DNA from 3 places in the Sporomusa termitida genome. Region 2 is predicted to be linked to each of the others. Evidence: riboswitches for the same ligand, from Rfam matches in the RefSeq annotation. Region 2 holds a riboswitch; each other region holds the start of a gene.
What was found. Region 2 has a riboswitch for cyclic di-GMP ahead of SPTER_RS01245 (methyl-accepting chemotaxis protein). Riboswitches for the same ligand answer to the same signal wherever they lie in the genome.
Positions count from the first base shown of each region.

Region 1 (4,243 bases), 870 kb from region 2:
GTAAATGGGATTGCCTTTTAAACTCAAGTCCAAAGAAGAGAAGTATTGCCGGCACCTGCGGGAAAATACAAAGGAAATAAAAAATGCCACAGCTATCCTGTTTGAGGCCCTGGATAACCCGCTGGCTGTTGCGGACATAATGAGCCGCATGGATGCAGTGGAAGAACAGGCGGATAAAGTGACTGGCCGTATTATGGCATTACTGGAAAAAGCATTTGTCACCCCCTTTGACCGTGAGGACATTTACACCCTGGCGCAAAAGCTGGATGATATCGTTGACCATATCAAGGAAACGGTGGAATGTCTGGCGTTGTACAATGTCGGTCCTGCTCCTGCCGGTGCCATGGAACTGGCGGTTTTAATCGCCAAGGCCGGCCGGCAGCTGGATAAGGCGATGGGACAACTGCCCAAACTTAAGTCCCAGCGCGACAAAATTGAAGCAAGATGCAAGCGGATTGCCGGGCTTGAAGAGCAGGGAGACAAAATTTACCGGCAGGAAATGGTGAGACTGTTTGGTCAGGTCAAAGATCCGATTGAACTGATAAAGTGGAAAGAAATTTTATTACATCTGGAAGATACACTTGATCTCTGTGAGAAAGTAAGCAAGCTCATTCAAGGCATCATCCTGAAATATGCCTAATTGGCAATGCAACGCTCCCAGGTTCCTTTCTGTATACAATACATAGGCCGGCTTTGTTTTGTTTTTGGCGAGGACAGGTGTATGATAAAGTAAGGTTGCCGGGTATTTCGGCAGCACCGGGAGGTGTTCGCAATCCCTGGTTTCACGGAGCATATGCATCCAGGCTGGCCGGGCCTGATTTTGCTTGGCTATCTTATCGGCATAATAACAGGCCTGTTTGGCATTGGCGGCGGCTTTTTATTAACCCCGTCTTTAAAAATAATATTTCATGTTTCCTATCCTGTGGCTATCGGCAGCAGTTTGCTGCAGATTTTTTGCACGTCTTTGTTTTCTGCCTATAAACACTGGCAGCATAAAAAACTTGATACCAAAATGGGTGCCCTTACCGCGGCAGGCAGTCTGATTGGGGCTGAAGGCGGTGTCCGGCTGCTGCGGTTTTTTACTGCGCAACAACCGGTCGCGCTTGGCGGACAGTCTGTGCTGCTAGCAGATTTAATAATCAGTCTGGGGTTTCTTATGTTTTTGCTTCCCACAGCTGTATTTATGTACAGGGAGGCCTGCGCGAGCCGGCAGCGCGGAACTGATGAACCGCAGAGCGAGCTGTGGAATTGTATTAAGAACTGCCAGTGGCCGCCATTAGCGGCATTTGAGCAGTCCCATATACTGAGCTTAAGTATTTGGATGCCGATCCTGCTCAGCCTGTCAGTCGGGCTGCTTACCGGTCTGCTGGGCATTGGGGGCGGGTTTATCAGCTTCCCGCTGTTAGTTTATTGTTTGGGTATGCCGACTAAAACTGCCGTCGGCACAAGTACTCTCCAGGTCCTGGCAGCAAGCGGCTATGGTGCCTTTCGTTATATACAGGCTGGAAATGTGGATTTCCTGCTGGTTTTGCTTATGCTGCTTGGCTCAACGCTGGGAGTCCGTACCGGGGTAAGGTTGTCCCGGCGAATCAACGCCTGTGATACCCGTACCTATTTTTCCGGGTTATTGGTAGTGGCTGTTTTGTTGATTGTGTATGATTTACTTAAATGCTTTATACGGTAATAATCTGCAAACAAAGATAAGAGATATTTAAGGGCCGGTTAAGCACAGGTTTTTGTGCTTAACCGGCCCTTATCTGGCTCAGTGTAAGGAGTGGCGGCAGCCAGCACACACTCACCCTATGTCCTGCTGCGCAAGGTGTTAAAATAATTGTGAGTAAAATTAAAAAAAATATTAACAAAAATTACAAGTTAGATAATATGATTTTTTATATAATAAAACTTGAAAATTATCTTGTAGTGATGATAAAATACTAATAATTAAGCTTTAAGTGTAGTTAACTAAATTTAATAATCTTATGCAAACTTATTGAAAGATAAGGACGCAAAGCTATGGGTCTACGTACTTTGTATATGACTGCCAGGTTGCACCTGCAACCTGGCAGTCATTTTGTCTGTAGTTTTTAATAAAGAATATTGTTAACGAATCCGAATTTAAAAATATTGAATTGCAAATTGAAAAGAAGTGAATCGAACCGTTGACAACTGCGGTATGGCAATAAAGGGATTACCGATTGACTAAATCATTATCAGGGCGGTGAAGTAACCTGTGAAAAAGTTGGTAAGCGTACTGTTGGCAATAACCGCGTTAGCCGGTGTATTTACAGGCAATCCAGGCAGTGATAAGCCGGCAGGAAGGGTATATGCGGCCAAGGCTGTAGCTGAACAAACTGATTTTGCCTATGGGCGGGCCCCGCTGACAGCAAGCAGCATAGCCGCTGCAGCTGCCACCGGCAATAATAAAGAAGACAATACCGGTATTGGCCAACAGGAGAACCCGCATCCTGGTGATATTGACCCGGCAACCTATGCCAGTCTGATCGATGAACTAATGCAGATAGGCCACCGGCGCAGTCATCCGGATCACAAGATGAATATTGACGGTGAAATTCGATTGCATTATGCGCAAAACAGCGGCCCCGGCCGCTGGGACCGGGATGCCGCCGGCATACGGACCCGTCTGGGCTTTAATGCTGATATCTTTCGGGATTGGCGGGCCTATGGCCTGCTGGACGGGCAAAAGAGTATAAGCAATTATAATAATAGATTGAGTCTTGCCCGCCTGTATGTAACGGGAACAATCGGCACAACGGCGCTGCGAGCGGGCTCTTTCGGTTATCTGATGGCGGAAGGCAATGTGTATGACAGTGGATTTGACGGTGCCCGTCTTGACTTTGGCGGACCTGTGAAATATACGCTGAGCTATGGTGAGACTAATGACACAATAAAAACCTATGTGGCCACTGCCCGTTATCAGGATTTTGATTACAATCTGGAGGCCGGTGTGTACCATTATCAGACAGATAGCAGCATTCGCCGGCAAACCACAATCCGCACGCTGAGCGGCAACTATAATTTCAGTAATTTTGGCCTGGGAGCCATGGTTTTGGATTCCAGCGTGAAAGATAACCGGGGTGAGGGTATTGGCTATGTATTCAGTCTTAACTACGGTGATCTGAAAACCTGGCGGCCAGGCACCTATAGAATATTTTATAAATATTACAATCAGCCGCAGGGTACGTATATTGCCCATCAGATGAACGGCAGAGGCAATTCGATGCAGGGCTTTAAGGGCCAGGGCGCAGGCCTTAACTATACCTTGGCCGAAAACCTTGTCGGCGGTATTGAATACTACGATCTGACAGACAAGATAAGCGGGGAAAAGGGCGAAACCTGGTGGAGCCACATCACACATTATTTTTAACTAGTAAGCAGGTGAATTGCGGCAATGAGAAGCATAGAGGGCATTCTTGCCCAACAAGACTATCTGGCTGTTGTCGGCCTGGGCTATGTTGGCCTGCCGCTGGCTGTTGCCTTTGCCGACAAGGTTAAAACGCTGGGCTTTGATAGTAATCAGGAAAAAATTCATATTTACCAACAAGGGGTTGATCCTACCCGGGAAATCGGCGATGAAAAAATCAGCAGCACTACCCTGGAATTTACCACAGATCCGGTAAGGCTAAAAGAGGCCAGGGTGATTATTGTGGCTGTGCCAACACCGGTAAATGGCGATAAAACACCCAATCTGGCGCCTGTTATCAATGCCAGCAAAATAATTGGCCAAAATTTATCACCGGGCAGTATTGTTGTTTTTGAGTCCACTGTGTACCCGGGTGTTACCGAAGATGTCTGTATACCAGTACTGGAAAAAGAATCAGGCCTAATATGCGGTAAGGATTTTAAGGCGGGTTATTCACCCGAACGGATCAATCCGGGAGACCGGGTGCATAAGCTGGAAAATATCTGCAAAATCGTGGCCGGTATCGACACGGAGACCGCAGAGGCCATTACGGCTGTCTATGAGCTGATTATTCAGGCCGGTGTTTATAAAGCACCGAGCATTAAAGTGGCTGAAGCGGCCAAACTGGCTGAGAATGCCCAGCGGGATATTAATATTGCTTTTATGAACGAATTGGCAATGGCCTTTGACCGCATGGAAATCAACACCCAAGATGTGATTGCGGCGATGAACACCAAATGGAATGCCTTGGGGTTTTATCCGGGCCTGGTCGGCGGGCACTGCATCGGTGTCGATCCGTATTACTTTATTTATCAGGCCGAG
Region 1 is NZ_CP036259.1:1,124,994-1,129,236, forward strand. Features, by position in the region: gene SPTER_RS05055 (DUF47 domain-containing protein) at 5-640, shown strand; gene SPTER_RS05060 (sulfite exporter TauE/SafE family protein) at 794-1,684, shown strand; cyclic di-GMP riboswitch class I at 1,971-2,054, shown strand; gene SPTER_RS05065 (S-layer protein) at 2,231-3,385, shown strand; gene SPTER_RS05070 (nucleotide sugar dehydrogenase) at 3,410-4,243, shown strand, end outside.
Region 1: it holds a riboswitch for cyclic di-GMP, as region 2 does, so the genes downstream of both, SPTER_RS05065 (S-layer protein) here and SPTER_RS01245 (methyl-accepting chemotaxis protein) in region 2, are expected to answer to the same signal.

Region 2 (4,243 bases):
AAATCGGCATTTCCGGTACATCCGGGACTCCCATCAGGTTCAGGGACAGCTATGAAAAAGCAAACCGGGCGGTTATTGTCGCCGCTTCCAATTGCGCGCAAGTGGTGCATTGTGATGATATCGGGATTTATGAAGTCGCATTTCAGCTGCTCCATGATGAAAATACCTGCGCGCTTGTGCAGAATACGATCGGTCGTCTTGCCGAATATGACCAGGTACGGGGCAGTAATCTATTATTTACGCTGGAATTGATACTGGAGGAGATAAATCTCAAGGCCGTATCACAGAAGCTTTTTATCCATCATAATACGGTCATTTGGCGAAAAAGGCGGATTGAGGATTTTTTGGGGATGTCGCTGGATAAAATGGAGACTAAGGTGTTGCTGATATTGTATTTAAAGATTTGGAAATTACAGAAAGCGGAAACAGGTGAGAACAGATGAATTCATCGCAAAACAGTTTATTGTTATACGGCAACAACAGGTACCGGTTTTTTTTGTACCATACTCCAATAGTATTAGCAAAGAAAGTATTGTAGAATTATGTATGAATTTGAAATAATATGCGGGATTTTGATTGTTCCCGGGCATGCCGCTTTACCACATAGCTGTAATAGCAGAAAATCTACAATAGGCGGGTTGAAACTCACTCGGAATAATTAAGTACCTGGCTGTTGTGACTAGTTAGGTACTATTTTATTTGAACGGAGGATAAGATGTTTCCGAACCAACACTTATTACGGCTAGAAGAACTTAAGCCAGGTATGATAGTCGCGCAGCCGGTTCTGTCTGATACAGGACAAGTTTTGTTGGAACAAGGTGTATTTTTGACAGAGGACTATATTGACAATCTTAGCAACTGGAAAATATCACAGGTTAGTATTGTGTTGCCTAATAAAAGCTTATCGTCAAATTGCCGGTTTTTTAGTATATATAAAGATACCCTTGCATCAGTAGAGGAAACCTTTAAAAAAGTCAGGGCTTTTAAAGAAGTGCCAATTGCCGAGTGTAAGGAATTAGTCGAAAACTACATTGAACTGATGGTCAACATTACCGGGGTCATAGATGATTTGCATAATGTTAAAGCCCACAATGAATATACCTTCAAACATTCTCTTAATGTGGCAATCATCGCCGGCATTATTGGCAAATGGCTGGGATTTACCGAAAAAAATCTGAAAGACATCATCTTAGCAGGACTGTTACACGATATCGGCAAGGTTCTAATCCCTGAAGACATACTGGATAAGCCGGGCAAGCTTACACCGGAAGAGATGGCGGTTGTCAGAGCCCATCCTACCCACGGGTATCATTTACTGGACGACTGCTTTGACATAACGGAAGAAGTAAAGCTGGGGATATTGCAGCATCATGAACGGGAAGACGGCAGTGGTTATCCGCTGGGTTTAGCCCGGGAAAAGATCCATACCTACGCAAAAATTGTTGCTATTGCCGATATTTATGATGCAATGAGTACCGAGCGGGTGTATAGGAAGAAAGTGCTTCCCTTCACCGTCGTGGAGGTTATTCTAGATCAGATGTATGATAAGCTTAATCCCCAGATCTGCCTGATCTTTCTGGCTCACATCCGTGGCTTTCTCATCGGCAGCTCGGTGCTGTTAAATGATGGCAGCAAGGCCAAGGTAGTGCTGTTAAACGGACTGTTAAAATTAAGGCCGGTCGTTCAACTGGAAAGCGGTGATTTAATTGATCTTGACAGGGAAAAAAATCTTGAGGTTGTTACCATTCTGGATGAAGTAAACGCCGTATAATGCAGTTCCCAACAAAATATTGGCAAACTTACTGAAAGGTAGGGACGCAAAGCCATGGGTCTAATGGATGGGTGACATTCTATGACTGCCAGGTTGCTATTGTTCTAACGGAAATATTCGTCAGCCTTGGCAACAGGCATATGACGATTTTTTAATTTGAGCATGTTGCTCATGTGCTGTTGACAATATTAAATTAATTTAGAGGGAGACGTAAAAATGAAAATAAAAAAGATTCAATCACGCCTATTGCTGGTATTGCTGCCACTTGTGGTAGTAGCCCTAAGTGTATTAGCCGGAGTTAGTTATTATCTTTCCAACAAATCACTGTCAGCAAGCATTGATGAAACTGCTATGTCAATGGGAACTGACTATGCCCGGCGGGTGCAGGCCGACATGAGCCTCCTGATTTCCCAGCTGGAGGGTCTGGCCAGTGTTCAGCAGGTGAGTGCCGGGACTGATAAGACTCAGATTGGGCAGGTGCTGGCAGAATTCCAAACACGGATTAAGAGTTTTGATGCCGTTATTTTTATCTTACCCGATGGCGCCGGTATTTCCGGTACCGGCGATGCGGCTACCTATGGTGAACGCGACTATTTTAAAAAGGTATTGGCAACAAAGGCAGCGGTCGTCTCCGATCCTTTGGTATCCAAGGCAACCGGGAAGCTGGCGGTCGTTCTGGCGGTACCGGTTACACAGGAAGGCCGTCTGACCGGGGTGCTTGTCGGCACATTTTCCATGGCAAGGCTGACAGACATGATTAAAGACCTGCAGTTTCTGGATACCGGTTATGGTCAGCTTAGTGATGATTCGGGTATCATTATTGCCCATCCCAAACGGCCTGAACTTGCCGGTAAACTGAATATCGCAGAGAAGAAGGTGAATCCCGAGCTTAAATTGCAGCAACCCGAACTTGATGATCGTCTGATTAATTTGTTTAAGGAGGCAGTTCAGTCAGGGCAGCAGGCCCGGGGGGTATATCGCTTTAATGATAATGTGGAGAGGATCAGTGTCTCCACACCGGTCGAGCTGCCTGGCGGTAAACGCTGGGTAATGATGGTGGCAGCACCGCAAGCCGAGGCTACCAGGCCAACCGATGCTCTGGCGAGGACTATGCTGATTATTGCTGTTTTATGTATAGTTATTGCTACCGCCGGTATTATTATAATTGCCAGATATATTGCCAAACCTATTTCCCTGATTCGAGATGAATGCCTGCTGCTGGCGCAGGGGGATTTACGGGAGCGGGAGGCTAAAATTTTTTCTGAAGATGAGATTGGTCAATTGGCCAAAGGCTTCAGGGAGATGCGGGAAAACCTGCGTACGCTTGTCGTCAGGGTCCACTCTCAGTCTGAGCAGGTAGCCGCTTCCAGTGAAGAGCTGACGGCCAGTGCCGACCAATCGGCACTGGCTGCCACTCAAGTCGCGGTCGCCATCACGGCTGTGGCAGCCGGGGCGGGAGACCAACTGGCGGCAGCAAATGAAACGGCAGCAGTGGTTGAAGCAATGTCCGCCAGCATTCAGCAGGTGGCGGCAACCGCCAATGGGGTAGCCGGCCAATCCTCACAGGCAGCCGGTAAAGCCAATGAAGGCAAGGCTGCGGTCGATAAAGCGGTGTATCAAATGACGCAAATCGAAGAGACTGTCAATAATTCAGCCCAGGTAGTGAGTGAGCTGGGGGAACGGTCACGCGAGATTGGCCAGATTGTTGCTACTATTTCCGGTATTGCCGGCCAGACCAATTTGTTGGCTCTTAATGCGGCTATTGAGGCGGCCCGGGCCGGTGAGCAGGGACGGGGCTTTGCCGTTGTGGCTGAAGAGGTACGCAAGCTGGCCGAGCAGTCCCAGGCCGCTACGGAGCAAATTGCCGCCTTGATTGGCGGCATTCAGGGGGACACCGGGAAAGCGGTACAGGCGATGGATGCCGGTACCCGCGAAGTCAAACTGGGAGCAGCGGTGGTCAATGCTGCCGGCCAGGCTTTTCAGGAAATCGTGGTGCTCGTAACCCAGGTATCCGAGCAGGTAACAGAAATATCCACCGCGATTGAGCAGATGAAACTTGGCAGCCAGCAGATTGTCGGCTCGGTAAAGCGGATTGACAACCTGAGCAAAACCGCCGCCGGAGAAGCTCAGGTTGTGTCGGCGGCCACCGAGGAGCAGTCGGCAACGATGGAGGAAATCGCCGCTGCCAGTCAAAGCCTTGCCCACCTGGCAACAGACCTGCAGGAAGCTGTGAGAAAGTTCCTTGTGTAACATATGCCTGCTCTGCCAGCCTGCAGTGTCCTGAAAAATTTGACAGGGTGTAATCCACTCTGCTAAAATGTACCTGATTATGATAAGGTTATTATAATTTGTGCTGTACAGATGGATGCCGAAATATATGTGAGGCAGGTACTTCCAATGACACTTTTTAAAAGTAATCGACGGTTACGTCACAATAATACCTGGTGGGTGCACAGGGGGGCTTTTCTCCTA
Region 2 is NZ_CP036259.1:254,783-259,025, forward strand. Features, by position in the region: gene SPTER_RS01235 (PAS domain-containing protein) at 1-443, shown strand, start outside; gene SPTER_RS01240 (HD-GYP domain-containing protein) at 716-1,771, shown strand; cyclic di-GMP riboswitch class I at 1,783-1,872, shown strand; gene SPTER_RS01245 (methyl-accepting chemotaxis protein) at 1,988-4,021, shown strand; gene SPTER_RS01250 (SGNH/GDSL hydrolase family protein) at 4,169-4,243, shown strand, end outside.

Region 3 (4,243 bases), 530 kb from region 2:
GCTTCCAGTGATTTCATCTGCTCGGCACAAACCTTGGTCCAGGCCAGGGGGTGCCAGGACAATAGCACTTTTTTTCCCCGGTAGTCGGATAATTTGACGTCCTGACCACGATTGTCCTTGAGGACAAAGTCGGGAGCATAATCACCTGCAGTAATCTGTTTCATGGTATTTACCTCCTATGTATTAGATTATTTAACAGAGTCTTTATACCACTGCCTAATAGTATTCCCTTAACGCTAGCCCAGCAATCGTCAAATCGCATAAGGCTATGGTTATTATTCTCTGATAACCTGATAATTCCTGCGTATTGACAGATTTTATTGATAGAGTGCATACCTGCGCCGCTGTGATGCCAGCCTGGCCGCACCCCTGTATCTGCCGGTAAAATTCCGGTTAAAATATATGCAGAAATAGTTGACAAAGTCAGCAAATAATAATATTATTTAATTGAGAAGCATTATCAATGAAAGGTGTGTGAAATGTATGTCTGTTAAAGTTGGTCAAAAAGCCCCCGGTTTTGCAATGACAACTACCCGTGATATGGAAACTCTTGACCAGGTTGCCAAGCTGGAGGATTTTCAGGGAAAGTGGCTGGTGTTGTTCTTTTATCCGCTAGATTTTACGTTTGTTTGTCCGACTGAGATTCTGGGGTTTAACGCCAGGCTGGCTGAGTTTGAGAGTCTGGGAGCTTCGGTCCTAGGTGTGAGCACTGACAGTGTATACTCACACCGGGCCTGGATCAAGGCTTCGCGGGGAGACGGCGGTCTGGGCGGCCAGCTTAACTACCCGCTGGCCTCTGATATTACCAAGCAGGTTGCCCGTGAGTATGGTGTTCTTATTGAAGAGGAAGGGATTGCCCTTAGAGGCTTGTTTATCATTGATCCTGAGGGCATACTCCGTTATCAGGTGGTCAGCGATTTGAACGTGGGACGCAGTGTTGAAGAAGTGGTGCGGGTTCTGAGTGCGTTGCAAAGCGGCGGTCTTTGCCCGATTGACTGGCATCCTGGTGATAAAACTCTTTAATACATATTACCCTGATTATTCACAGGTCCTCTCCCTGTTATTTGCGGTGAGAGGACCTGTTTTCGTACCGCTTTGTCAGTGTAAGAACCTCGTTTTCGGACAAAACATAATTAATAAAGCTGGTCAGGTTCTTTGCCAGTTCGACCTCTACCCATTCATCGCGGAAGCTACCCTGGTCATCGGTAAGAACCGTTACTGTTGGTCTGGCTTGCAATTTTGGCCGGGCTTCGGTGACCACGCCGATAAAGCCGGTGTCAAGGACAACAAATGTTCCCAGCGGATATAGGGGGGCTTTGGCTAAAAATATATCGGCAATTTCTTTGTCCAGGTAGGTTCCACTCATCGACATGATGGCTTCGTAAGCCTGATGGGGCAAGAGGGCCGGACCTTTTTGGAAATCGGAGACGATGGTATCATAGGCATCAGCTACTGCTGTAATACGGGCATATTCATGCAGCTGATCACCGCTGAGGCCGCGTGGATAGCCAGTTCCGTCCACCTTTTCATGATGCTGGAATATTACATGGCTGGCGACAATGGAATAATCGCGGAGTTTCCGGGCATATTCAAAGCCTTGGCGCGGATGGTCTTCCTCGCTGACACTGCCATTGTCCAGCACTTTGCCAATATCGTGCAATAAGGCCCCCATCACCAGTTCTTGCATTTTTGCCGAGTTATATTCCAGGTCACTGGCGATAACCGCCGCCAGGGCCGCTACGTTTATACAATGGCTATACACATAATCGTCAGCTGTGACCGTGGTGTCCAGCCGAATGAGCTGGTTGCTGCTAATGGTTTCGATAATTGTCCTGGCCATAATATAAATGCTGTGTACATCTATGAGCTTGCCCTCTTTGGCATTATCAAAAGAGGCTTTCAGGATTTTGATCGCTTCTGTTCGCTTATCTTCCGGCAGCGTTTCTTCGTAGACTAAACCAATCCGCTCAATAATCGGATTGGTTACAAATAAGTTCAAAACGCCGAAATTATGGATTTTTTTGATGTAGCTTTCGCTCAGGCGGATGCGGCTGCCCAAAAGCACCCGGCCGTCTGCGGCACACAGGCGTGTGTAGGTAGTCATTCCTTCTGTTAAATTGTGGATGGAAACTTTCTGCATAGAAGTGCCTCGCTTATTTGTAATGTATCTAAGTTATACTCTGCTTTGCAATTTATACCGTATTGTAGATAAACTAAAAGGCATCAGTCTGAGGACAGACTGATGCCTTAATAATAATTACAATGTAATTGCAACCTGGCAGTCATAGACATGTCCTTAGACCCATAGCTTTGCGTCCTTATCTTTCGAATAAGTTTGCCATCTATTCTCTTTTTTGTAAATTGATTACTTGCTATATTATTACTTTTATTATCATATTTGTCAAGAATTTAATTATTTCGACAAAATATGATAATTTAAAGTAGCCGTCTTTGCCTATTGACATCTAGGACGGTGCGTAATATCATAAATAATACTTAACTAGTTAAGTATTGGCGATTTATAAGCGGCAATAAATATATAATGTTTTTTTCAAGGAGTCAAAGAAGATATGAAAACTGAATTACAGCCAGTAGGGAAAGAGTTGTGGACCAGGGATTTTTTGATTTTGTTTTTTACCAATAGTTTGTTTTTTGCAGGGTTTCAATTGTTAATTCCGGTTATACCGCTCTATGTCACCCGCCTGGGCGGGACAAGCGGCCAGGTTGGCCTGATAGCCGGTATTTTTGTATTTTCGGCAATTTTTATTCGCCTGTTTACGGACTGGGGAATTAAAAAATTTGGTAAGAGATATTGTCTCTTTATTGGCATTACAATTTCTTTTTTATCAGTGGCTGGTTATTATCTGTGGCTTTCGGTGGGCGGGCTGCTGGCAATCCGGATTATTCACGGGATTGGCTTCGGTATTGCCACTACTTTTTATGCTACACTTGCCGCCGACATTATTCCTGTTTCCCGCTGCGGTGAGGGAATGGGGTATTTTGGCATGGGGACAACCATGGCTATGGCGGTAGCACCGGCGGCCGGAATCTGGTTAATGAACAGTTATGGCTTCGGTGCTGTTTTTTTCGTATCGGCCTTGTGCCAGATACACGCACTGCTGGGGGTATACTTTTGCTCTGTACCTGCGATGCCAGTGGCTGATGAGGTACGGTCAGACCTAAGCCGGTCTGTTTGGGACCGGTTTATGGTGAGAGGAACACGATTTCCGGCGTTTCTTGCCATGCTATTTGGTATTTGCTACGGCAGCGTGCTTACTTTTATTGCGGTATTTGCCAAAGAGGTCAATATAGCAAACCCTGGCTATTTTTTTCTGCTGGGCACGTTGTGTATGTGTCTGTCACGTACTGTGACCGGAAAAATTTTTGACCGTAAAGGCCCGGCCTGGGTCATTCTGCCTGGGGCCATTTTATTTTTGGCAGGCCTGGCAATCCTCACTGCCACTACTACGCTGACCGCAATATTAGCGGCCGCCGTTTTCTATGGTTTTGGTGTTGGCGCCCTTTTCCCGGCTCTGCAAACCTGGATATTGAATCTGGTGCCGGCCAGCCGGCGCAGTGCTGCCAGTGCGACTTTCTATAATGTATTGGATATTGGTGCCGGCGGGGGCGCTATTATGCTGGGGCTGCTGGCCGGCGCAACAGGCTATGCGTCGGTGTATATATATTCCACTGGGGTGATGTTTGTATTTTTGGCAGCTTATAGTTATTATTATGTTAATGAAAAGAAGGGTGCAGCTACGGCAATGAAATGACAGGAGGGTGTATGGAAATAACCGAAAAGATTATTCACCAGCTTTATCAGACAACCCGGATTATTTCTACAGGCTTGAACCAGCAGCTGGAGCCATGCGGTATTTATAGCTCTGAGTGGGCCATTATTACAACCGTTAAAACCAAGGGCGCCATGTCCCAGACTGCTTTGGCCAAGTATCTGAATATTGAACCGCCGGCCATATCTAAGAGCCTGGCCAATCTGGAACGGAAGGGGCTGATAGAGCGGCGGGAAGGCTGTAACAAACGGGAAAAAACAGTGATGCTGACTGCCTTAGCCCTGGGCCGGTACACTCATTGGCAGGCTATTGTCAGACAGCAGCGGCAGCAGCTGTTAGCAGGCCTAAGCGAAGAGCGGCTAAACAGCTGTTATGGAATATTAAAAGATATTTGCAATAATGCGCAGCCTTCCAAGTAACGGCCTGGGGCAGTTAGGCACAGAAGCGGAAAG
Region 3 is NZ_CP036259.1:4,910,104-4,914,346, forward strand. Features, by position in the region: gene SPTER_RS22680 (redoxin domain-containing protein) at 1-164, opposite strand, end outside; gene SPTER_RS22685 (peroxiredoxin) at 484-1,023, shown strand; gene SPTER_RS22690 (HD-GYP domain-containing protein) at 1,061-2,140, opposite strand; cyclic di-GMP riboswitch class I at 2,267-2,350, opposite strand; gene SPTER_RS22695 (MFS transporter) at 2,571-3,773, shown strand; gene SPTER_RS22700 (MarR family winged helix-turn-helix transcriptional regulator) at 3,785-4,210, shown strand.
Region 3: it holds a riboswitch for cyclic di-GMP, as region 2 does, so the genes downstream of both, SPTER_RS22690 (HD-GYP domain-containing protein) here and SPTER_RS01245 (methyl-accepting chemotaxis protein) in region 2, are expected to answer to the same signal.